3 regions of the Sporomusa termitida genome follow, and region 2 is predicted to be linked to each of the others. Evidence: riboswitches for the same ligand, from Rfam matches in the RefSeq annotation. Region 2 holds a riboswitch; each other region holds the start of a gene.
What was found. Region 2 has a riboswitch for cobalamin ahead of SPTER_RS13600 (TonB-dependent receptor domain-containing protein). Riboswitches for the same ligand answer to the same signal wherever they lie in the genome.
Positions count from the first base shown of each region.

Region 1: it holds a riboswitch for cobalamin, as region 2 does, so the genes downstream of both, SPTER_RS01745 (FecCD family ABC transporter permease) here and SPTER_RS13600 (TonB-dependent receptor domain-containing protein) in region 2, are expected to answer to the same signal.
Region 3: it holds a riboswitch for cobalamin, as region 2 does, so the genes downstream of both, SPTER_RS10145 (MATE family efflux transporter) here and SPTER_RS13600 (TonB-dependent receptor domain-containing protein) in region 2, are expected to answer to the same signal.

Region 1 covers NZ_CP036259.1:382,393-390,710, reverse strand. Annotated here, with positions in the region: gene SPTER_RS01760 (efflux RND transporter permease subunit) at 1-366, opposite strand, end outside; gene SPTER_RS01755 (efflux RND transporter periplasmic adaptor subunit) at 363-1,607, opposite strand; gene SPTER_RS01750 (ABC transporter ATP-binding protein) at 1,778-3,037, opposite strand; gene SPTER_RS01745 (FecCD family ABC transporter permease) at 3,045-4,073, opposite strand; cobalamin riboswitch at 4,486-4,666, opposite strand; gene SPTER_RS01740 (magnesium chelatase ATPase subunit I) at 4,769-5,803, opposite strand; gene SPTER_RS01735 (putative cobaltochelatase) at 5,822-7,846, opposite strand; partial or broken gene cobN (cobaltochelatase subunit CobN) at 7,888-8,318, opposite strand, start outside.
Region 2 covers NZ_CP036259.1:2,862,223-2,870,540, forward strand. Annotated here, with positions in the region: gene SPTER_RS13595 (hypothetical protein) at 1-1,184, opposite strand, end outside; gene SPTER_RS13600 (TonB-dependent receptor domain-containing protein) at 1,320-6,614, opposite strand; cobalamin riboswitch at 7,067-7,247, opposite strand; gene SPTER_RS13605 (hypothetical protein) at 7,349-7,546, opposite strand; gene SPTER_RS13610 (helix-turn-helix domain-containing protein) at 7,916-8,182, shown strand.
Region 3 covers NZ_CP036259.1:2,195,748-2,204,065, forward strand. Annotated here, with positions in the region: gene lexA (transcriptional repressor LexA) at 1-330, shown strand, start outside; gene SPTER_RS10130 (nitroreductase family protein) at 411-1,211, opposite strand; gene SPTER_RS24710 (hypothetical protein) at 2,066-2,212, shown strand; gene SPTER_RS10135 (MATE family efflux transporter) at 2,245-3,585, opposite strand; gene SPTER_RS10140 (GNAT family N-acetyltransferase) at 3,875-4,384, opposite strand; gene SPTER_RS10145 (MATE family efflux transporter) at 4,451-5,800, opposite strand; cobalamin riboswitch at 5,919-6,102, opposite strand; gene SPTER_RS24715 (hypothetical protein) at 6,432-6,596, opposite strand; gene SPTER_RS10150 (hypothetical protein) at 6,968-7,327, shown strand; gene SPTER_RS10155 (ABC transporter family protein) at 7,643-8,318, opposite strand, start outside.

The DNA.
Region 1 (8,318 bases), 2.5 Mb from region 2:
CTCATCAGGCAAGTTTTTTCGCACCCGGCTGACCGCCTTGGACGCATCAATGGAAACCACATCAACATTAGCCATTAAATCAAATTCAAGAATAACAGTAGCCTTTTCCGGCCTGGCGATGGCAACCATCCGCCGCAGATGGGCGAGGGAGGAGAGGCCTTGTTCCAGCGGCTTGACGACACTTTCCTCCATCTCTTCCACACTGGCGCCTGCATAGTCAACAGTAACGGTAACATAGGGATTATTCAGAGCCGGCAATAACTCAACGCCGATCCGCAGGAAACTATACAGGCCAAGAACGACAAATAACAGGACAATCATAGTGATGCCCACCGGACGCTGAATCGAGAAGCGGGTGATGTTCATGCATCCACCTCAACGAAACTGTCCGGCTTGAGACGGGATATATTGCTGGCTGCGACCCGTTCGCCGGCCCGGATTCCAGTCAGTATCTCGATAAAATCATCATTGCGCTGGCCAGGTGTTACCAGGCGCTGTTCAACCTGGTTATTCTCCTTGATGACAAACAGATAATGCTTGCCGTTTTTTTGCAGCACGGCGTTTTTCGGCACAAACAGGGTATGAGGTTTGAGCATAATCGCTGCCTGGGCCTGGGCAAACATGCCGCTTTTTATTGCCCCGTCCGCTTGCGCCAGCAGGGACCTGACAGTGAATACCCGGGTGGTGCTGTCACTGGCCGGGCTAATATAAATAACGGTTCCGGGAAACCGCCGCCCCAGGGAGTCAATCATGAACTCCAGCTGCATACCGGGCCGGATATGGGCTGCATATTGCTCGGAAACCTGACAATCGATGTAAATCGTGCTGTTGTCAACGATGGTCAGTAGTTTCTGGCCTGCTGCGACAAATTCACCAGCCTCGACCTGCCTGTACCCGACAATACCGGCCCGGGGCGCCCGCAGCACCAGATCAGCACGTTGCTGTTCCAGCAGATTAAGACTGTATTCGGCCCTGGCCAGCGCGGCCTGTTTCGCGGCCAGCACCGCCGGCTGCCCACCGTCCATAACCTGCTCGCGTAAGGCGGCAAAGGCGGTCTGGGCATTAATCATTTGCTGCCTGGCGCCATCAAGCGCCTCGCGGGAAACTGCCCCTGTCCGGTACAACTCCTCATAACGCTGATAATTGGCCAGATTGCGCTGATAATCAGCATCAGCCTGTTGATAGCCGGCGTCATAAGCGGCTTTAGCCTCGGTGCCCTCAGCCCGGGCCTGCCTGATCACAGCTTCGGTCTGGGCAATTGACAGCAGGATGTCCTGCATATCCTGGACCGCTAACACCTGACCGGCAGCCACAACCTGCCCCAGCTCCACCCGGACCTGAGCAATACGGCCGGAATATTTTGCTGCTATATCCACCTGCGCCGCCGCTGCCGTCTGCCCGCTCAATAGCACTCTTGTCAGCATATCACGGGGTTCAACAGTCACCGCCGTCACCAGCGGCCTGACTACGCCGCCCCGGGCAGCATTCCGGGCAACATTGCCCTGGGAGTTAAAAAAGTGACCAATGCCGGCAAGAATTACCGCCGTCAGCGCAACTGCCGCCAATAACCACCGTTTTTTATTCGCCAGTATCTTTCGTATTGCCAAAATGTTCACTCCAGCAGCAGCTTTACCTCATAGGCTTTGTAAATCAACTGAACATTGTAATGCCGGTCCCATAATCAGTAAACGTTGCTTATATTACTTAATATATTCCTTGTCATGGAGCTTCCTTGACTCTGTTTGCATAAAATAGATAAAGAGGCTGCAGTTGCTGATTAAACAGTTTTTTCGTCCTCATGCAGGCTGTACATCTCATGATAGAAGGCAGAAGTGGACATGACCTTCACACCATGTTTAGCCAGCAATTGCCGGTATAGCGCGGCTGCCCTGCCGCCGGTATAATCGCGTCCGTCGATGGGGCTGTCTTCAAGAATAATTAATTTTTCCGCCTTCATCGCCGCGTCCAGATTACCGAGATTATTTTTGCCAACATGCAAACTGCATAATACCGTCACATCCGCCCGGGCCACAAGCTTGCCATTTGCAACGGCAGCGTCCGCATCGTTGTCGGCGAATGGTTTGGTAATTACGTAGTCTTCGGCAAAAATCCTGGCCGCTTCCGCATCGCTGTCCCCTTCGGCCACCACCCCCACGCTGACCTCGAAACCGGCGGTCGCCAGCCGCCGGATTACCGGACAGCCGCAGCCGCCGCCGGCAATTACGTGCACCCGCGGCAGCTGTTCGTTTTTGTTCCGGCGCAGGCCGGCAAACACCTCCACACTGCCGGTAACCGGGTTATGGACGACCTGCACCGGCAGTCCGTACGCCTGCGACAAATGCTCCCTTGTCAGCACCGCGGTGGGCGGACCGTCAGCCAGCAAGCCGCCCCGGCCAATCAACAGCAGCCGCGAGCAAAAACGGGCGGCCGCACTTAGATCATGCACCACCAGCAATATGGTTTTGCCCTGATGGCAAAGGCGCTGACAAAACCGGAATATCTCTTCCTGATACACAACATCCAGGCCGGTCATCGGCTCGTCCAGGAACAGGATCGGGGTCTGCTGAGCCAAAACCTTAGCCAGCAGCACCCGCTGCTTCTGACCGCCGGATATGTTGGCCAGCGGGGTATCGGCCAGGCTGAGCACATCCGTATACTCCATACTTTCGCGAATGATTTTTTCATCTTCCGGGCTTTCGCCCTGCCACCAGGAGAGATAGGGATAGCGGCCGGCGGCAACAACCTCTTTGCTGGTGTAGCCGAAGCCAATCTCGACTGCCTGCTGCAAAAAAGCAACTTGCTTGGCCAGTGCCTTCTCGGGGATAGTCCCCACTTCCCGGCCCAACAGCTCTACCCGGCCCCCTTGGCGGGGCAGCAGCCCCCGCATGGTCCGCAGCAGGGTGCTTTTACCCGCGCCGTTGGCACCAATAATACCAATCAGCTCTCCCTGTCCGGCAGAGAAGGATATGTCCTGCAACACAATTTTTTTCTCGTAGCCGGCACGTAAGGCCTGCACATTGACAATAGCACGCTTCATAGCCCCATTACTCCTTTCGCTGCGACCGGCGCAGTAAATATAGAAAATACGGGGCTCCCAACAATGCGGTGATGATACCGACGCGAATCTCGATAACGCCGAACAGGCTGCGCCCCAGCGTATCGCAGGCGACAAGAAAAGTGCCGCCGGCCAAAGTACACGCCGGCAGCAGCTGCCGGTGGTCGGGTCCGACAATAAACCGCATCATGTGGGGGATCACCAGCCCGACGAAACCAATGCTGCCGCTGATACAGACCGCCGCGGCGGTGGCCGTAGCCGCTAGCCCGAGAAAAATCAAGCGGTAGCGGATGACATGGAGGCCGACACTGCGGGCCTCGGTTTCCCCCAGGGCCAGAATATTCAAATGCCGGGCCATAAGAAATAAAATAATAACAGCGGCCAGGATGGGACCGATAGCCAGGGTAATATGCTCCCACCGCCGGTAGTCCAATCCGCCGACGATCCAGAACAGATATTCCCGCAGCCGCTGCTCGTTCAAGACCATCAGCACCGCGTTCGTCAGGGCACCGGTAAAAGAATTGACCGCGACCCCGGCCAGCAGCAGAACCATGACCGGAATCCGGCCCTGCCGGACGGCCAGCAGCAGAATAATGGCTAACGCCAAAACAGCGCCGATCACGGCAAACAGGGGCATCACATATAAGCTTACTCCCGTAATTCCCAGGGCAATGGCAATAACGGCCCCCAGGGACGCCCCGCTGGACAGGCCGATTATGCCCGGCTCCGCCAGGGGATTGGAAAAAATCCCCTGCATAACGGCCCCGGCCACGGCCAGCGCGGCGCCAACCAGCAAGCCGGCAATAATCCGGGGCAGTCTGATATGCCAGATCACAGCATAGGCCTCAGCCTGCTTTGTGTAATCACCGCTTCTAAAATCGGTGCCGCCGGCCACAATAGCCGAGTAGACCGTGCCGGGCGAGTAAAAAGTCTGGCCAAAACAGAGGCTGCCTACAGCAGTGAGGATACAAACAGCCACTAACAGGCTCCATTTGGTTCGGTTACTCCATTTATTCATTAACATACTCCTTTATCTACAGGTGCACAATTCGCCGCCACGGTCCATTGTGATTAGCCTTCCGGTAGCAAATGATCCAATCCAAGCGGGTATGGCAGCACAGATGCCGGCTCCTCTAGCTTACCCCGGACAATTTTACTATATAGGAAAGCCAATAAAGCTTAGTCGTCTTTGTTGGCTTTCCTATAAGCCCGGCCACAGGCTAGCCTGTACACAAGTTTGGCGAACCGGGTACTCTGGTTGCACCTGATTCGCCAGCACCTTATCTAGAAAAACGCGCGAACAAAAAACCTCTCCGCTGCATGCGAAGAGGTTAATATCATACAATACAGAACTGCCACTATCGCCGGACGTACAACCCAACCGGAAACAACGTGTTCCTTAAATCCCCTCCTCATCGCTCGTGAGTAAAACGGTGATTGACAGACAGGCAGTTCTCCTGGCTTTGTTCATTGCTCCTCCAAACCTTCCCAAAACCCAATTGTTTCAGTGGCATATCTTGGATTCGCTCCCATTACAGTGGCGGGACCGCGCCGGTGTTGCACCGTTCTTCCCTATTAAGCCCTATTGGCACCTGACTTATTTATTCAATTTTCGATGAAATATTTTCTTTAATTGGTATAAATATATAATTTATCTCGAACTGTGTCAATAGTTTTCGCTGCTGTCTACTTGCTGCCGTACATAAAAGAATATCAAATTTTACTCATAATCTGTTGCAGCTTCCGCTGCTCAGTGCCGACTTCCTGGAATGGTTTGCGGCGCATACGGTGCATGAGCGCCAATTCACTAACTTCCGCCACATGCTCTACGCTGACCTGATTACTGCCGTACCAGGCAGCCAGGGCCTTAGCCGCCTTAAGCATTACCAGATCGGCCCGGTGGCCGTCCACACCGACCTCAATTGCGGTGCCGGCAATCTTATACAGGATATTGTCATCAACGCGCACAGCCGGCAGCAATTGTTGGGCAGCTGCAATCTGGTCTTTGAGGCGTATTTGCGCGGCTTCCCAGCCGGCGGTAAAAGCTGCCGGATTCTCTTCAAAGGCGGCACGCCGTTTAATCACTTCAACGCGCTGAGCGGCATCATAAATACCGGCAATTGTCACACAGAGCCCAAACCGGTCCAGCAGTTGCGGCCGCAGTTCGCCCTCTTCCGGATTCATCGTTCCCACCAGAATAAATTGCGCCGGGTGAGAAAAGGACACGCCCTCACGTTCCACTGTATTTATGCCCATGGCGGCTGCGTCCAGCAGCACATCGACGATATGGTCATCCAGCAGGTTGACCTCATCTACATATAAAATGCCGCGATTGGCCTCAGCCAGCACCCCCGGCTCAAATTTTTTCTCGCCACTTTTGATGGCCTGCTCAATATCCAGGGTGCCAACAACGCGGTCTTCGGTCGCCGATACCGGCAGATTAACCACCCGCATCGGCCGGTGCCGGCGGGGCAAAGCCTCCCCTGCAGCCTGACGCTGCCGGCAATACGGACAGTAGGCCTGAACATTGTCGGGATCGCAACTATACGGGCAGCCGGCGACGACTGCAATTTCCGGCAGAAGTTCGCCAAGGGCCCGCACTGCTGTCGATTTAGCGGTGCCCTTTTCTCCCCGGATAAGCAGGCCGGAAAGCCGGGGATTAATGACATTCAGGATCAGGCCGTTTTTCATAATGGTTTGTCCCACAATGGCGGCAAACGGATACTGCTGCAGCTTATGGTTATTCATAATATCCTCCTTGTATCGTTAAGTAGCCAGTTGCCCGCGGACAAGACCCGCAAGGCTGTCGGTTTTAAGCTGCTCAACAGTATAGCACTTGGCACCCATGCTTGCCGCTAACTCCTGAGCGATGCCCAGTGACAGCAGATCTTTTTTCTCGGTGTCGATCACCAGACAGGTGATATCCAGCTCTTCTCTGATATTAGCCGCTGCCAGCCGCGCTTCGGCCAGCGGGCTGCCGCCCGCCATTGCGGTGGTCGCCTTGCCGTCAGTAAGTAAAATAAGGATAGGACGCATGTGCGGACTGCGCTTAAGCTGCTGCCGGATAACCTCAGTCGCTTTGACCAGACCGGCAGTCAGGGGCGTTTTTCCGCCTACCGGCAGCTCACTGAGGCACTTTTGGGCCAGTTCCACGCTATTGGTAGGCGGCAGCAGCAGCTCGGCCTGCGCACCCTTAAAGGCGATCATCGCCACTTTGTCCCGCTTTTGATAAGCATCCAGCAACAGCGAGAGAATGGCACCCTTGGTTTCAATCATCCTTTGCCGGGCCCCCATCGAACCGCTGGCATCGACGACAAACAAAATAAAGTTCCCGATACGCTTTTCCCGTTCTTTTTCCCGGATATCACCGGACTCAATAACAATTGCCAGCCCGCGCTGCCGGCGCTGACGCTGGCAGGGGGCCGCCGCCCGGATAGTGGCGTCAAGCGCCAGATCATTGCAGTCACGGCGGCAGGTGCTTCTGACATACCTGCCGGCCCGGGAATCGGTCCTGGTGCGTGACCGGCGGCCAGACCCGCGCCGTACCAGGCGGTCTTTATCATGAGCCACACGTTTTACTGCAAAAGGGTTGCCCACAGCATAAACCACTTCTTGAGCCGGTTGGGCGCTGCTAGCCTGATTGTCCTGTCCGGCTTGCTGCTCAGGTTGCTGCTCCTGAGCCGGTGATCCGGTGTCCGGGCGGTCCTGGGGCTGACGCCCAGGCTCCTGCGGCGGCTCGGTCTGCGCTGGCGGCGGTGGTGGTGGTTCAGCCTCCTGGGTACACGGCGGCTCTGGTTCCTGTTGCTGCAGCTGGGGCGGCTCACGCCGCCGGTGGGCCAGTGCCAGCGGGGCAATATCTGTCACATCCCGCGGGGTCACCTGACGATGCCCCCGCCAGGCGGCCAGGGCAATGGCCGCCCGTACAAGCACAACATCGGCCCGGTGACCGGCAACAAACGCTTGGGTGCAGAGTTCACCAATAAAGGCATAGATGGCGTCTGTAACTACCACCTGCGGCAACAGTTTTTTAGCTATGACAATTTTCTCCCGCAGTTCCTGCTGCCGGGATCGCCATTGGCTGAGAAAGGCGGCCTGGTCAAGATCAAAGGCCTCCCGGCGTTTGAGGATTTTCACCCGGTCGTGCAAATCTGTCACCCCGGTGATGTCCACACAGAGGGCAAAGCGGTCCAGCAGCTGGGGCCTGATATCACCTTCTTCGGGGTTCATAGTGCCGACAAGAATGAACGCTGCCGGATGCGTTACCCCAATGCCTTCCCGCTCAACGACATTGATACCGTTCCCGGCGGCATCCAGCAGCACATCCACAATATGATCGTCCAGCAAATTGATTTCATCAATATAAATGATCCCCCGGTTGGCTTCGCCCATTAAGCCGGGGGTGAACACCCGCCTGCCGGTTTTAATCGCCTGCTCAAAGTCCAGGCTGCCCACGACCCGGTCTTCGGTAGCCGAGATCGGCAATTCGACCACAGGGACCGGCATAACCGTAGTTTTCCGGTTGCTGTTTGTGGTCCGGCAGTGCTCACAGGCCTTCCCGGCATCCCTTGGATTACAATGGTATGGACAGCCCTGTACAGTTTCCATAACAGGCAATACTTCCGCCAGTCCGCGCACCGCCGTGGATTTGGCCGTGCCTTTCTCGCCCCGGATGAGTATACCGCCAAGCTGCGGATTTACGGCATGCAGCACTAGCCCCAGTTGCAGATTCTCCTGGCCGACTAAAGCCGCGAACGGATAGATAGTACGCCGCTGTTTTGTTACTGCCTGCATAATATCGCCTCAATTCCCAACTGGTTATAACTAACCCTGACTTACACCAATTTTGCTTTCCAGGCCGGGACATCATCGGCCGTAAAAATATCAACGGCGCCACCCTGGAATTCTCCCTGGACATCGCCCATCAGCTCTTCCATCCAGCCTTCAATCTCCACCTGGGTTTCTTTCAGGCTCTGCAACAACTCGGGGTCAGTCTGCCACAGGCCGCGCTGTGCCGCCTCCAACAGGCGCCGGTTAATCTCTTCCATTGCCCAGGGATTAGTCTCCTCAAACCATTTACGCATCGTTTCATCCAGCACATAGGTTTTAGCCAGCTCGTCAAATACCCAGTCGGCCACTGCGCCGGTTGTGGCATCCCAGCCATACACATTGGTAATGCGCTTGGCCATGTCGCCGGCCCCTTTGTAGCCATGGCGTTTCATCCCTTCAATCCAGGCCGGATTAAGGGTTTTGATGCGAATGATAC
Region 2 (8,318 bases):
ACCACGGCGGCGGTATTCAGCTGTCCATAAACCTCATGCGGATCGTCAATACCTAAACCTTGGGGATTAGTAGTAGCATTATAGAGTCCTGCATTTGCACGAAGAGTCAACGCACTGCTTGACAAAGCAACGGAAGTATCAATCGTATAAATTTCTGTTGCCCGCACAAACCACAGTACGATTCCGTCGTAAGCCAACAGCCAAGTAGCGCCGGACGGAACTGTCGCTGAATAGGTGCTTGATGTTCCAAAATTACCTGCTTTTAGACTTGCTTGAGTCGTTCTTACTAATCTATAGGTATAGTTTGAATAGCTACCATCAAAATTGGCTGTCAATACATAGGCATTGGCATCAACCAGCGCAACATCGACATAATCACCGGCAGTAACAGGAGTAACTATGCCAATAGTTTGTGTTACAGCTGGTGGACTAGCATTAAGATCTACCACCTGCAATCGGGAAGTAGCATTGCCGCCAGGCTGTTGTACTCCCCCGAAGCTGGTCACATAGGCAAAGTTGTCCGCAGCAATAGCTATTGAATTGGCGTTGGCATTAAGATCAATAGTTGCAGCCAAATCACCGGTAGCTGCTTCGACAAGCACAAGCTGTGAATTCCCATAATTAGAATAACCTTCAGCATTGATAAACAATGCGGCTAAATAAAGTGTTCCATCAATTTCAACAGCATCCATATCCACGCCATGGCCTTCTTTACCCGCTAGTGGTGTATACGTGAAAAACGGATTGCCGCTGGCCGCATTGAACGTTGTCAGATCAACCTTAATAATGTCTTGGCTGTCATAGCCCATGAGGAACATATCGTTACCGTTCGTGACAATACTATAGGGGTTATTGATATCCCAATTGGTATCTGTCCTAACTACAGGCGTTCCCCATATACCATTAGCAGCCGGATCAAAAATACCGTATAAAGAACTGGTAGGGCTATACGTATAATCTACTACCAACGCTTTGTATTCTGAACCCTTCACAAAATTGAGAACGCGCGCATCATGCCCCTCAAAGTAGTTGCCTCCCGGTAACGTTTTTACCACTCCCGCATGTACGGTTCCGGCACTATCGACCTGACTGATGCAACCGTAAGGGTCTCCCGGTGTAGTATAATCCTTCATTACACCTGCCGCCAATACCGATTCTTGTAACAAGGCTCTTGGTTCTGACATTTGACAAACCACCTTTCCGTTTTATATTTTTTTGACACAGGAGCAACCTGGCATCGGCAGCGCTGCTGCCGAACCGGTTACTGACCGTATCTATTATTGCTGTGCCTGCTATGAAACAAGCACCAACAAACCCCATTAGAAACTATATTCCAGTGTCGCGTAATATATGCGGCCGGCTAAGGGATAATTATTCGTATAGATTGCTTTGCCGTAAGTTTTGGTAACCTCCGGTCCTTTATCAAAAATGTCGTTGATACCAGCCGCCAGTTTCCAATTGTTGTCGAATTTATATTTAGCGCCGATATTAAAGGTGCTGAGACCATCCATCCACCAATTGTCTCGATCCTCCGGATCTTCGCCGTTAGTGGTCTGGCCGATAAACTGCTCGGCCATGTAATTATATTCAATAAAGGTGTTCAATTTATCACCCGGCCACCGGTAATCCAGACGCGCGTTTACGACCCATTCCGGCGTATACGAAATCGAGGTCTTGGCACTGTTGCTCTCGACATCCCTCAAGGACTTGGCCCCTGCATATTCCGGTTTTTGCCAGGTTCCGGCCAAGGTTAGGTTCAAGCGCTGCCATTTCATATTGTGGGTCAGTTCGAGGCCATGGACCTTGGCTTCGTCCATCGGGAAATAGGTGCTGGGCGCATTGGGCACCATCGGCATCCACAGCGCGAATTGATTTTTGGCCCGGCGCTGGAACCAGGTCAGGACGGTATCGGTATCGGCTTGGGCCAGCTCGCCTTGCCAGTTAACGCTGAAGTCAAACTGGCTGCCGCTTTCCCAAGTGCCGCGCGAACCGGCGTCGAATAGTTTGTTGGCGCCGGGATTAGGAATAATGGTCGCGCCGTCGCCAAACAATTCATAGAAATTCGGATGGCGGTTATAGGTGCCCCAACTGGTCTTAACGCTCCAATGGTCGTTGAGCTGTTTTTGCAAGGCGGTGCCGGCCGACCATTGCCATTTTTTATCGGCTTCATTCATCGTCTCCATGTCCACCTTTTCGGCTCGCACGACCGGCGTCAGCTTGAAATCACCGGCCTCATTCAGGGTAATGGTATCCTGCAGACTGAAATGGTACTCCAGGATTTTATATTGATCGATATATTTTCGATTGCCTAAACCAAGATTCAAATTCAGGGTATCCTGTTCGCTGACATTGGCCTTCATGGTTTCACGACTGACGTCGCCGCTGAATTCCAATAAGTGACTGTCGCCCATTTTGTAGGCCGTATTCAGGTTAAAGCCCCATTTTTTCGAATGGTAATGGGCCCACAGTGTCCCCGGATATTGCGGGTCTTCCATACCGACGACAGCGCCGGGTATGGGGGCGTTGGAAACCCCTGCCGCCAGCAAAGCGGCGAGACGTTTATAATAGCCGGTGTTAAAATAATCCTTTTTGTTGTCCAGATAGCTGACCTGCCAGCCCCAATCCAGGTTGCCCGCCGTAGCCCGGCGGCCCAGCAGGAATTCCTTCTGGTCAATATCCTGCGCCCGGTCCCAAAAGCCCTTTTCATAGTTTTCTTTATTGAGATTAATCAAGGTGCTTGGTACGCCCGGGTTATAGCCCTCATTAGGATAAAGATTATTACCGACACTGGCCGGCAGTTCCTCATGGAGTTTTTTCCAGGACACCTTGGCCAGCCACTGCTCGTCCTGCCATTTCACCATGCCGTTGCTGTTTTGGTAGCCGTTGCTTGCCCGCTTAACATCTCCCTCCCAATAGCGGGGGCTATCGTGGGGATACGTATTATGAGCATAAAAATCAAAATCGCCGCCCCAGATATCGCGCTGGAAGGTTGCCAGCAAGCTGCCGCTGCCGACCGGCGCCGTAAACTGGTAATTACCGGTATAGCCGCCGTAGGATTTCACGCCTTGCGACACCATGCCGCCCAATTGATCCGGTTTTTTGGTGACAATGTTGATCACGCCGCCCAGCGGAGCGCCGCCGAACCGGGCCGGCACATAACCGCGGTAGACTTCGATACGCTCGACATTATCCACCGGTATGGCTGAGAGATTAACCGCGCTTTCGCTGTTGAGGTTCATTAACACCCCGTCGACAAAGACCTTAACCTGCGCGCCGGTTGCGCCGCGCACCCGGGCAACCGTATAGTGACCGGCGCCGGTGATGCGCTGCACATAGAGCCCCGGCACCGCTTCCAGCATCGCCGGCAGGTCCTTTTGTTCCCCCTTATAGGTATTGGGATAAATAACCGATACCTGGCCGGGGCTCAACTTCTTTTCCCAGTCAGGCCGGGCCGCCTCGACGGTGACGGGGGCAAAGGCAAATTCACTGGCGGCGCCGGTTGGCAGCGTGACCACAGTTGTGTCTGCTGTCACTGCCGGTGCAGCCTCACTGGCCGAATAGCTTACAGTCGTATTGTCTTGATTTTCAGCATTACCTGCTGTTTCAGGACGATTGGGTTCTGCTACACTTGGCGGTACTTCTGTTGGCGCCGTCACCTGCCGCTCCGGCAGTCGCGGCTCAACCGGCGGCGCCTGTCCCATCACTACGGTCGTTGTCTGGGCCTTGTCAGCGCCAGGCACTGCGGCCGCACTGCCGCTGTCAGCGGCGGCCCCGCTGCCGGTCACGCCTTTGCCGCCGCCAAAGCCGCCCCAGGCAAAGTCCAGCTTGCCGTCAATGCGCCAGTCACTGCCGATATCGCTGCCGGTCGTTTTTACAAAATCAAGATTTAAATTGCCGTCCGGTGAAATCTTCATCGTGCCGCCGACATTAAATTCCCACCAGGTATCCTTGCCGCCGGCAGCGGCGATAGATCGGTTTTGATAGCCATACACGGCATGAATATCCTGTTCGCCGGCAAATTCATGGGCCAGATTGACGCCGGCATAGATGGTGCCTTTGTCGTTGATTTCTTTGCCCAAGCGCAGATGCAGCCTGCCGGTGGCATTGTCATACCCTCTTTGATTAATCCGCAAATGATTGCTGAGTTGATACGTGGTTGCGTCAACATGCCCCAGGAAGAAGGAGGCGGCCGGTTCCCACCACCAGTTGTCCGCCAAAGCATTGAGCTTACCGTATTGCAGGCCCATTCCGTAGCCCCAGGTGCGGGACGTACCGTCAACTATGCCGCTGTTACCCGTACCGTCGCCCAGATTGGCAACCATGCTGAATTCATTTTTCAGTTTGCTTGCGGTTACGCCTGCATCAAGATAATGCCCTTTATCGCCAACCCAGGTGCCGTACAATCCGCCGCCGAGGCTGTCTTGCTCCCCGCTGCCGCTTTGCGTAGTCGACTTGCCGTCAATTTTATTGAGATAAAAACCGGTATAAACTCTGCCGTTGTAGAAGGCTTTATTTAAAAGCTTGTCGTAACCGACTTGAACCCCGTTATAGCTTTGGTCAAAGCTGCCGCCATAACGGCTCTTGCCGTCGACTTTGCCGTGATAAGCCTGGGCCCAGACGTTTTCCCGGCCGTCGCCGTCAGCCCCTGCCGCACTGTACAGGTCGGTGCTGCCGCCATAGCGGCCATGCAAATCAGCGGTACGGCGGAACATATTCAGGTAACTGCTGCGCCATAGGTTATTATTGATAATCGAATTGTCGCTGACGGCTTTACCGGTCGTCGACATTTCGCCGGTATCAACAAAGCTATAGCTCTTCAGCCACCAGGCGGTTCCTTTTTTCGCAGCCGCATCCTCAGGATCGGTGAAATAGTTATCGGTCTGCTCAATCACCGGCGTAATCTCATAGGTGCTGAGGACGCCGTCGGCAACAGATGTTTGCGCCGTCACGGTAAAGTTTTCGGCGCCGTTTAAGATGCCTACTAATACCGGCAAATTAACCTGCCCACTATCGTTGCTTCTTAGCACGGCTTCTCCCGCCGGCAGATATCCTAAGCCCGGCACCCAGCCCAACTGCAGGTTTAGATTGGTTTTGCCATATTGCGCGTCGGCCTGCGTAGCCGTTGTAATATAAACGCTGTCGGTATTGCCGGTGCTAAAATACATCGCCGAGTTGAAATCGTTCGGGGTCACAAACCCTCTATCACTAATTTTGCCAGTCCCGCTAGCCGGCGCATGCTGCAGCGCGGCATCCATGCTGTAATTGCCTAAACGAAAGGTGGTGCCTGCCGCTAACGTCGCATTTTCAATAAACAGACTGCGGGCAATCTTGTGTAGAGAGTATCTATTGGGTTCATTGGTGTATTCGCTGAAATCAACTATTTTGCCGATTACATTGTCATACAGAAAATAGCCCTGAATAAGGCCGATCTCACCGTTGCTGATTGCACCAGAATCATTATAATTAATAACATGATTGATCAATGGATCCTCGCCTGAGGTATTCGCATAAGTTAAGTCGATAACAGAATTGCTAACGGTGCTTACATCTTTTACCGTAATCGCCGTTCTTACATCGGCTGGCAGAGGATCTAAGCTTTGACCATTTTGCCAGTCTATCGTGCCGCCGCTGCTGTTAGGAATAAGATTGCCGTCACTGTCCATAACCCAGTTCTTATTAATAGCATAATCCGTATCCAGAACCGAGCCGCTTGCCCCATAGAGCACCCGGTCCAGCGGCCGCCAGCTATTGTCGCTGGACTCGCCGACTTTTACTTCATTATAGGCGTAAGTTTTCTGTCCCGGCGTTAGGTTGGCAACAGTTTGCGTAAATTGAAACAAGCTGGAGGTGTCTTCCAGTTTTAATGCACTCTCTCCCACTACCTCGTAGTCAGGTAGCGTAGCAATAATCGTATTCACATCTGGCATAGTCATCCCCTGCATTTTGGCTAATTCGGCGTCCGTAAGCTTAACTAGGTAGTATTCATATTGCGGCGCATATTCCTTTACAAAATCCGCCAGTTGCTGTTCTTTGTCACTGCCGTCAGGAAGAGCCATAATATCCGCCAAACGCTGCTGGGTAGCAATATCTAACAGGTTCTTCTCATTAGCATTAATTACATTGGTAACGCCAGTACCTACGAAACCTTTTGTAAGCCAGTTGGATCCGCTTACCCCCGTGACGACCGACCAACAATACAACTTTCCGTTTATTTTGACCGCCAAGGCATTATACTGCATATTTTGCGGATTGTTGCCGGCATCCGCCAGGGGAGTTATGGCCCTGAACAAATTTCTTGCCCCTGTCAGTCCAAAAAGATTATAATTGGTGCCATTATAGGTATAATTCAATTGCGAACTGTTAATCTGTAGCGGATAATAGCTAGTAGCCTCATTCGCCGGCTGATAACCGCCACTCAGAAAAGCATCCCTGCTCCCGGTTCCCGGATCTATATATTGGTAATCAGCCGTAGTGTTGTTCGCCCAAGCGACCGCCGGCAAGGCCATTACCCCCAGCGCCAGTGTACAGGCGACACAAGCCACCCGGCTTTTCGCGCCACAGCGATCGCGAACTGATTTCGCCCGGCCGTTATTTTTCGCCAGTTCGGATACCACCTGCCAACAGGAGCGGGTCCGGTTCCAAACGACTTTATAGATATGATTTAAAATTTTTTATCATTCCTTTTCTTTCCATCCCTAACCATCCCTGGATACCGGATGTTACCCCGCCAGCAAGCTGCCTGTCCATAAGATAAGGATGTTTCTTACTTTATCTATTTGTTAGCTATTGTTTTACTTTGGTTATGACGTCGGCCATGATATCCGTACCGCCGTAAACTACGGTGGCGGCATCCAGAACCGCTGTTAGGCCCCCCTTCGGCAACATGCCAATCAATATGTTGTATTCGCGGACAGAGCTTGTACGCTGATAAATCCTTAAAATATGGGCCGAAAAGCCAACGAATAATACCGAATAAAAAAACTCCCTTGTTGGGAGTGCTTACGCTAACCAGCCGGAATCCGGTCTTGGTTTTTCGTAATCTCCTCCCTGTCACTCGCAGGTAAAATGGCGATTGCTGGATAAGGCAGTTCTCCTGACTCCGGTTCATAGCGCCCCACGCCTTCCCAAAGCTTTCACTCCAGTGGCATTGTGCGAGATTGCTCCCCGTTACAGTGGCGGGACCGTGTTGGCTTTGCACCAAACTTCCCTATTAAGCCCCGAAGGGCACCTATCCCAACGTTATTGTATTGTTTCTTTCTGTTAATCGTATATGTTCTTTCAGGCCAATATTACTCTTTGTCCATCAACGAAATTTCCGCGTGTCCGGCTCAATAGGCTATATTGCTTATTACTCGCGGGGTCCTTGCCTCTTACATTTGATGCCAAACGACAGATACGTTTCCAGCACTGCGATAATGACATCTTCTTGTGCATCGCCTGTATCGTCCTCCAAAGCTTCGCGCACAATGTGTTTGATCTGCTCGGCATGATAGCCGCAATCCAAAAGCTTCTGAGTTAATTGATTAATCTGTTCCTGTTTTGTCAATCTAATCTACCCCAATACTGCCGGACATTGGTTATTCTTTTTTCCACCTGCTGCACCGCAGGCTTGAGTCTTCTTTCCCTCCTTTTCGGTAACGATTTGTCTCGGTTTAATCCCTAAGTATCATTGCATTAGTCTGATTCCCCTTCACTCTCCTTTCACCAAGCAACTTCCATTTTACTTGGTTGGTGCAGGCGCATATGTTCATAAATAGTGCTGAACAAAAATCTTATTTTTCTATCAATTCACGCCGCACCATTTACCAATCACTATATAGTATAGCTTTGTTTCATTATATTTGCAATATATAACAATATTTTTGAAACTTTCTTCAATCCTGCTACATCTATAATAAATATGAGGTGAACTTGTGTGCAGGATAACTTTTTAGATAAATACCGGGAAATCGGCCGGCGAATTGCTTTTTATCGTACAAAGCGCGGGCTGTCGCAAGATGCATTAGGCGAAAAGATTAACTATAGCAAAAGCTATATATCCAAGATCGAAGCATCAAATTCAGATGTTACTTATTCATTGGATATTTTATTTGCGATAGCGGCAGGATTGCAACTTGACCCGGTCATTTTCTTTTTACCGATTAATGAAGAGAACTTTGATAAACATAGGACAGATAATTAAGTGATTTAGCAACTTTCAGCTATTCCAGCTTTGTCCAACATTTGCAAAACAAAAGAAGCCTCCCTGTGATCATAGCATCCAGAGAGGCTTCTTGTTATCAATAAAAAATTGCATCGCAATCCCCTCCCCGGTCCGT
Region 3 (8,318 bases), 670 kb from region 2:
TTAGCTATTGAAAATATTGAGGAAACCTACCCATTGCCGGCAGAACTGTTAGGTAGCGAAGATGATGTATTTATGTTGTCTGTTAAGGGGGACAGCATGGTTAATGCCGGTATTCTTGACGGCGATTACATACTGGTGAGGCAGCAAAGTAATGCCAATAATGGCGATATTATAGTAGCTTTAATTGATGATGAAGAGGCTACCGTAAAACGGTTCTACAAAGAGTCTGGCCGGATCCGGCTGCAGCCGGAGAATGATTTAATGGAGCCTATTTATGCGGAACAGGTAGCTATTGTTGGCAAGGTTGTAGGGCTATTCAGGAGTATGTAAGAAAACACAGGGGAATATAAAAGCAGATGACAAGCTGGCAATTGCCAGCTTGTCATCTGCTTAATTTTACTGCCAAACCGTTACATCCAGGTAACCGCCAATGGATTGCGGTCAACAAGCCTGTAATAGGGATATTGAGGATAGCCAACCATGACTGCCCCGGTGATAACCTTGCCTTTGGGGATGTTGAACAATTTTATCAGTGGTATATAATTTGCAAAGGCGCACATTTCAAAAAGCCCTGCCCAGCATGAACCTAAGCCGAGGGCCGGTGCAAAAAGCTCAAGATAGGCAAATGAAAATATCGTATTTTCTCTGGCATGGGCAAGAGCAGTTTCAGTAACGGCCAGGATTAAGTGTGGAGCTCCCCTGAGGATGGGGTCTTTTTCAGTTTCGTAATAGGAGCGAATATGATAATCAAAGCTCCAGTGTGTTTTGGGCTGTTCCTCCATCCAGTTTATGGTTGCAGCTGTAGCTTGTCGAAGTATTTTTGAGTCTTCAATAATTATGTATGATACCCCCTGACTGTTACTGCCGGTAGGTGCAAATCGCGCAATATCTATTAGTTTTAATAACTGATCACGGGGAACCGGCGTGTTTTTGTAGCGCCGGACAGAGCGGCGTGAGCGAAGGAACTCCCGGGCGTCTTTTTCACTTAGAACAGGAAATCTCTCTAATGTAACCTGGTTTGCCAACAGGGCTTTCTGATTATTAATGGCAGCCTGAGGACATACGGCCACACAGTGACCGCAGGCAATACAGGCCTGCGGCAAGATTTGCTCTATACCGGCAGTGCCTTTAATCAGAACTCCTACAGGGCATACTTCGGCGCAAATACCGCATTGAATACATCGCTGTTGATTTGTTTCCAGCAAACTCAAACTAACCACCTCTTAGCTTTTACCGTATTCCATAACGGCCGAATGATTCTGCTATAATAATAATCATTTATGCATAAATAAGCAAGTACGCACTTTTCTGTAGTATAGTATCCGATTGTATACTGAATGATATTTAAAAACCATCTAATGCTTTTCTTTATACCATAGCACCAGCAGAATAATATAAATCGTTAACAAAATCCCAACAAAATAATAATTCACGTAATCACCTCTCAAGATTATCATCTCAAGAAACAGTAAAAAAATACGAAAAGGCAGCCGGCATGTAACCCTGCCTGCTGCCAATCATAATTATTGGGGATTTATTGAGTTGATAATCAATCAAGGCCTGCTGATTCGGATCTGAGTCACCTCGCAGCCGGCAATTTCAATCTCCTTGTTTCTATATAAGGCAATTTTGCAAAAGCGCAGCAGGTTTGTTGGCAGATTTGCCACGTGCCATTTAGGTTTCATAGGTATTTTCCTTTCTAGGGGAAAGCCATAATACTTTATATATATTATATAGAAGAAAAGCAATGCAGTCCATTGGAATATATAGGTAGTATAATTCTGGCGGAAAATAAAAGAGCCGCCCCCGCGCACAGGAAACGGCTCGCACCGGTGACACACTCGGCCACTCGGTTATGGCCTTTGGCCATGGATACTATATAAACTTCCTTGCTCTGCCGGCGGTGCCGGTTAGCGCAACAAGTTTGATTTCATTATACATGTTGCGTTGCTTTTATTTGTTAAGTAGGGATTAATTATTTGTTAAGGGTTTGCCGACGGCGGGTCACCTCCTTTCTACATAATCCGTATAATAAAGTAACCGGTATTGTAAGGGTGGTGATAATTTGATTATTGATTTTGATGAACAAAAATTTAGAAGTGAAGTTAAAAATATGGTTCGCCCCTTAGGATTAAACAAACGTCAGGTTGAAGAAATTATTAATCAGGCCTTAATTGCGATTCGTAAGGCAAGTAAACCAGCAAAGCTGTAAATAGTACCGGTAGTGATTAGGCTGACAGGTAGTCAGCCTTTTTTATGTAACATCAGCTTTTTAAATCTATAAAACAGAAACCCAGAGCGCAGCACATAATCAATCAGATTTACCAGCCACACGCCGGCAATGCCCCAGTCGAAAGTAAAGCAGAGTACATAAATGCCGATGACGCGAATGATCCAGATGCCGGCAATCGTGCTGTACATCGGACTTTTCGTATCACCTGCCCCCTGCAGTGCTCCCGCTATAACCAGACTTACGGCTGTAAACGGCTGGGCAAAGGCATCAATCCGCAGCCCGATGGTCACCATATCGATTACCTTTTGCTCATTCGTAAACAACGGTCCCGCCATAGCCGCAAAAGCAAAATAGAGAATGCCAACAATCCCCATAAAGACGGCGGCAACACCCATGATGACGATTCCGTAATGATAAGCGTCATTTTTACGGTTAGCACCAACCTGATTGCCGACAATTGTTGTTGCCGCCACAGCAATTCCGTAGCCTGGCAGAAAGGCAAACTGAGAGATAATTCCGCCAAAAATAAAGGACGAATAAGCATCTGTTCCCAGCCGTACAATCAAACCGGCATAAAATAACTGCCCTAACCGCATAATCAGCCTCTCTGTAACAGCAGGGCCGGATATCTGCAATAATGGCCGGGTAAACTGACCTGCCCAGCCCTGGGCTAAAGTAAAAGCTATTTTTGACTTTTGAATATAAAAATAAAGTGCCAATACGCCAGCCAGCCGCGCAATCGTTGTAGCCCAGGCGGCCCCGGCAATTCCCCAGCCCTGCCAGTCGCCGCTACCAAAGATCAACAGATATGCTAAAATGATATGCAGCAAATTTACCCACAGGCCGACCTTCATTGGGGATGTCGTATCACTGGCGCTGCGTAGTATACTGCCCAATATCGTCATCAGGGAAATCAGCACAGACGGGATGGCCACAATCTGAAAATACTTTATTCCCACCTGCAGAACCTCAGGCTCAGTTCCCATATAGCGAAGCAAAGGTTCAGCAAATACTAATGTGACAACACCAAAAAACAAACCTAATAAAATAGCAAGCCAGGTTGATTGTCTGGCGATGGCTTTGGCCTTGCCGATATCTCCGGCCCCGAGGCAGCGGGCAATCAGTGAGGAGGACCCTATTCCCATCGCCATAAATACCGCAATATAAATGGCTACGATGGCATTGGTCACGCCCACGGCGGCAACTTCCTGCAAGCCGATTTTAGCAACAAACAGGGTATCAACAAACCCAACAATATTTAATAAAAAATTTTCGATTACAGTTGGCACAGCCAATGTCAATACTACCCGGACTTTCTCTTTCCATGTTTCGCTACTGACCGAATTAGGCATTTGCAAATCTCCCGGCCTTCATAGTATCATCCCAGTCCAGACTTACTGGGTTAAACGCCTGGGTTCAGACTTTGGCTTTCAGCCATATCCCCCCACGGGGGATATTTTAATTAAAAAAATTATCCTGCCCTTCAGGATTACAGATAAGAAATACGGCTTACCGTTAGCCGCTGCTGCCCTTACCTGGCACAAGCTAACGGTAAGCGGAAAAACCATAAAAATGCCCTCTTACAGATAATAAGCAAAGCATTTTCCTGGTTAATACAGGCCTGTATTTTGCGCTTGTCGGTTATAATCGTTTTTCCATATGTACAATCTCAAAACTGCCGCCTTGATCAAGGATAATTTCAAACCCCTGTTTCTGCCAAAAGTTAAAGCCTCCGGGCAAAAAGTGATGGGTATGCAGATACAGCATTTTATACCCGTGCTGCCGGCAAAAGTCAGTCATTAGTCCGACAAGCTTTGAACCAATTCCCTGGCGTCTTAAACCGGCGTCAATGTAGCAGCGTCCCACTTCGGCGGTTGCGGGCAGATGGTAGCGGCCCTTGAGCAACTCGATTCTGTCATTGTAAGCACAAATCGCTGCCGAACCGACAACAGTTCCCGCTGGTGTAAATACCGCCCACATGTTGCAGTTTTCCGGTTCAAGGTAGGTTTTTCCCAGTCCCCAGACATCGTCAGTAATGGCCACCTGACCTTCCTGGTGGAATAAATCCCGCAGCTGCTTTAACAAAAAGTCCTGTACAGATGCTATGTCTTCAGACCGAATGGGACGGATTACTAAATTCTGCGTAGTCAAGCAAATACCTCCCTATAAGTGTTTAGCCGTTACATTCTTTTTGCAGGTCTACGGCTGCCCGCCTTGTTAGGCTTTAGCCGTCAATTGGGCAATTCTCCTGTTCAGTCCTGGCAGATAAGCCCACAGGAAAAGCGAGCGGCCCAGACTGAATACGATAAACGCCAGCCAAATGCCATGGTTGCCCAGGGTGGGAACGGCCAGCCACAGGCAGATGAAATAAGTGATCAAAGAATATACCAGTGAATTACGGACCGGCGCCGCCGCCGTTGCCCCCACAAAAACCCCGTACAGCTCCAGCCCCCAGAAAGCGGCCAGGGGAAACAGGGCTAGCCAGAAACTATATTGCAATGCGACCTGCTGGACATCAGCCAGGGTGGTAAACATTTGAATCAGAGGAATTCTAAACATTACTATCATTGCTGCCAATACAACTGCGGTAGCGCCGCCCCAGATGGCTGTCAGCTTAACGGTTTTGCCATATAGCGCCTCATTTTTCTCGCCAATTGCCTGACCTACCATAACAGTACCGGCATTGGCAAATCCGCTCAGGAAGTAGGCCATCACAAAATGCAGCTGCAATAAAACGGCATTGGCCGCCAGAATGGTGTCCCCGTACCGCAGGCCGTAAGCCGCCAGGCAATTGTAAACAGTCAGCAGACAGGCTGTTCTGATAAACAAATCCCGGTTTACTTTCATCATGTGGATCAATGCCGCCGGATCAACAATCATTTTTACTGAAAGCTTCGCCAGTGTAATAGCCCTGCTTTGTAATAAAATGGCTGCACTCAGCAGAAAAGCCGCAATCTCGGCAATCAGCGTTGCCGCCGCTACCCCCCCGGCCGCCCAGCCGAAGCCGGCGACAAACAATATTGCCAGCACCATATTCAGCACATTCATAAAAACCTGCAAAGCAAGCGAAAGTTTTACTTTCGCCATTCCCATCAGCCAGCCGACAATGACATAATTGCCCAGCGTAAACGGCGCGCTCCAGATGCGGATATGATAATAGGCGGCGGCAATCTCGCCCACTGTCTCATTCGGCGCCAGCAGGGTAAATGAGATCTGCTTTATCGGCCACTGCAGAGCAACAATCACCAGCCCGAGGCCAATAGCAATCAGCAGCGGCCTTAACAATGCCAGCGTAATCGCCTGTTTATCTCCGCTGCCGCTGGCTTGGGCACTAAACCCTGAAGTGCTGACACGTAAGAAACCCAGAACCCAGTATAATGTGTTAAAAATAAGCACCGCGATGGAAACACCACCAATGTAGGCGGCCTGCGGGAGCCTGCCCATAATTGCCGTATCGACGACCCCCAGCAGCGGTGTGGTTAGTGTGGCAATGGTCAACGGTATGGCCAGAGCCATGAAGTTTTTATGATCAGCCAGGCCAATCACAGTTGTTGTTTTTTCCTGCATTTGTGCTCCTTACTGTCGGTGTAATCAAATAAATATCCCAATGCATTGACTGCCTTGGGATAAAATAAGCACAAAAAAACTATTGCACAAATCTCCTCCCTATCGTTCGCAGGTAATAACGGTGATTGACATATAGGCAGTTCTCCTGGCTCTGGATCATCGCTCCTCCAAACCTTCCCAAAACAAAACGTTTCAGTGGCATTTCTTGGAATTGCTCTCCCATTACAGTGGCGGGACCGCGCCGGCTTTCAACCGGACTTCCCTATTAAGCCCTCTCGGGCACCTATATCGTAGTTATGGAGTTTTCAGCGCAGATAATGTATATAATTATGTAAGACACTTGTATAAAAGTATTGCATAAAAAGGCTAAATTTGTCAAGAGCCTGCTCCGCTGCCAATTAGTCATAACTATTTTCCGACAGATCAAAGAGACTTGATGACTTGGGGAAATATAGCCAGTGCTCTAATCATGTAAAAAAGACTGTATGTGGCCATACAGTCATAGAAAAATTAACTAGCTGCCTATACCTATATATAACGTAAAAACCTTGTTCTAGCAGCTACAAGCAGTTATCCTGACTTTATCATAAATTTGTCTAGAACTGCTTCAGGCCCCTGCCTTTTTGTACCTTTAACAAAGTATTAAAGCAATCAATAAGGTTAGAACAATCAGAATCACAAGCCCCAGCCATACCTGCCAGCTTTCAAAATTATGAATAGCTGCGAAACCATTTACAGCCCCCTTGGTTTTTCGGCCGACATCATCAATCGTAGTTTTAATTTTTTCTATATCCATCTTAATACCTCCATATTATGTTATTTTATTATATTCACATTGCATTAGAGCCGTTTGTAAAAAGTTAAAATTTTTTCGCGGGGAAAAAAGTCTCTGCCTGCCTTCCTAAGCAGGGAACAGCACCGGCCCAATCCCTATGAATGTGTGGGTTTGTCACAGGCTTTAGCACAGCCGCCAGCAATAGAGCCAATCAGTATATCAAGCGAGCCTATCCTTTGTCCGTGAAAGCATTTACGGTATCAGCCGCTGAACTGAATTTCAGTTACCGGCGCCAGCAAGAATAAAGCGGACATGACACTACACCTGCCTTTCTATTGCCTGCGACTCATGGTATAATGAAGTCACTGAAGGCATTACGGGAGGGACTTGGTGTGAGCGAGCAGTTAAATCAGATTCAATCCATGATGGAACAGCTCATCAAAATGGTAGGCAGTAATAACGCAGCCCTTGAGGAGCTACGCCAGGATACGAAGGCATCTGTTGAGGGATTACGCCAGGAATTGAAAGAGACGAAAGCCGAATTAAAGACCGACATAGCTGCACTTGACGCCAAGGTGGAACAATACGGACAAGTCCAGCAGCAGGACGTGTATCATCTTCTGGCGCATATCGACAAGAAAACTGACTCCATAATGGCCACCCAGACAACCCAGGGAGAATCCATTAACATCCTGGTCATGCGCCAATTGCAGATGGAAGCGGAAGTCGCCGCCAGCAAGAAAGCTAAATAGCAATTACGTGTACAGGGGCTGTCATACTAGAGTACCGGCTTCTATTCATTCATAAAGAAGATTAACCAATCGATGGTGTGCCCAAACTGCCAAAAATAAAAAAAGCTCCACATCGTGTGTGAAGCCTTAAGCTGGTTCAGCTCTCCGGTTCAATCCTCTTCCAGTTCATGTTGATGATATAAATAGTCCGTGTCCGGGGTCAGGCCTCACACTTCACACAATTGTTGCTTAATCTTCTCTGCCTGGCGTGGTGTCATCATGACAAAACCACAATTGCTATATCTTCCTAGCCTACAGCCTAGTGCCCACCTATGGCTAACTTCGATGACGTACTTCTATAATACATATTTCTTTTGCGAGTTCATTTAATTTTTCTGATATATTAACAATATGATTTTTATCTAAATTTGCATCCCACTCGTCTAACAATAGTAGTTGAAGCTTGCCGCTTCTTTTTATCTCATCTAATGACTCTATGGTTTTTTCGCCGGTGGATAAGTTTTTATTAGAACTGAATTCAAAAAACATATCAGAATGAGGCGGTAACAGGACAGCTTTTTCGCTTAACTGTTCCTTAATCAGGGCCAGAAGTGACGATTTTCCTGTACCATTATCGCCTCGTAGAGTAATTCTTCCCGGACTAAAGTCTTGAGTAATATCTTGTATGGAATTCATAGAAGCAATAGTAATAATCGTATTGTCTTTTTCAGCCTTAATCCGATTCCAGGAAATAGTGCCACCATTTATAGGTTCGGTAATAATCAAGGCTGATTTTAATCCCTCAAGCCGCGTTTTTAAACTATTCCAACGCGATGCATAAGCTACAATTGCAGTCACATGAAAAATGGTTATAACTTGCCGGGGAAATGTAGCAATAAGCATACTTAGGAATACTTCATTTCCTATATTTTGATATATTAACCACACCCAAGTACCAATTATCGGCAATAAGACAAGAAACATGGAAATTACGGTTGTCAGTTCACTAAAA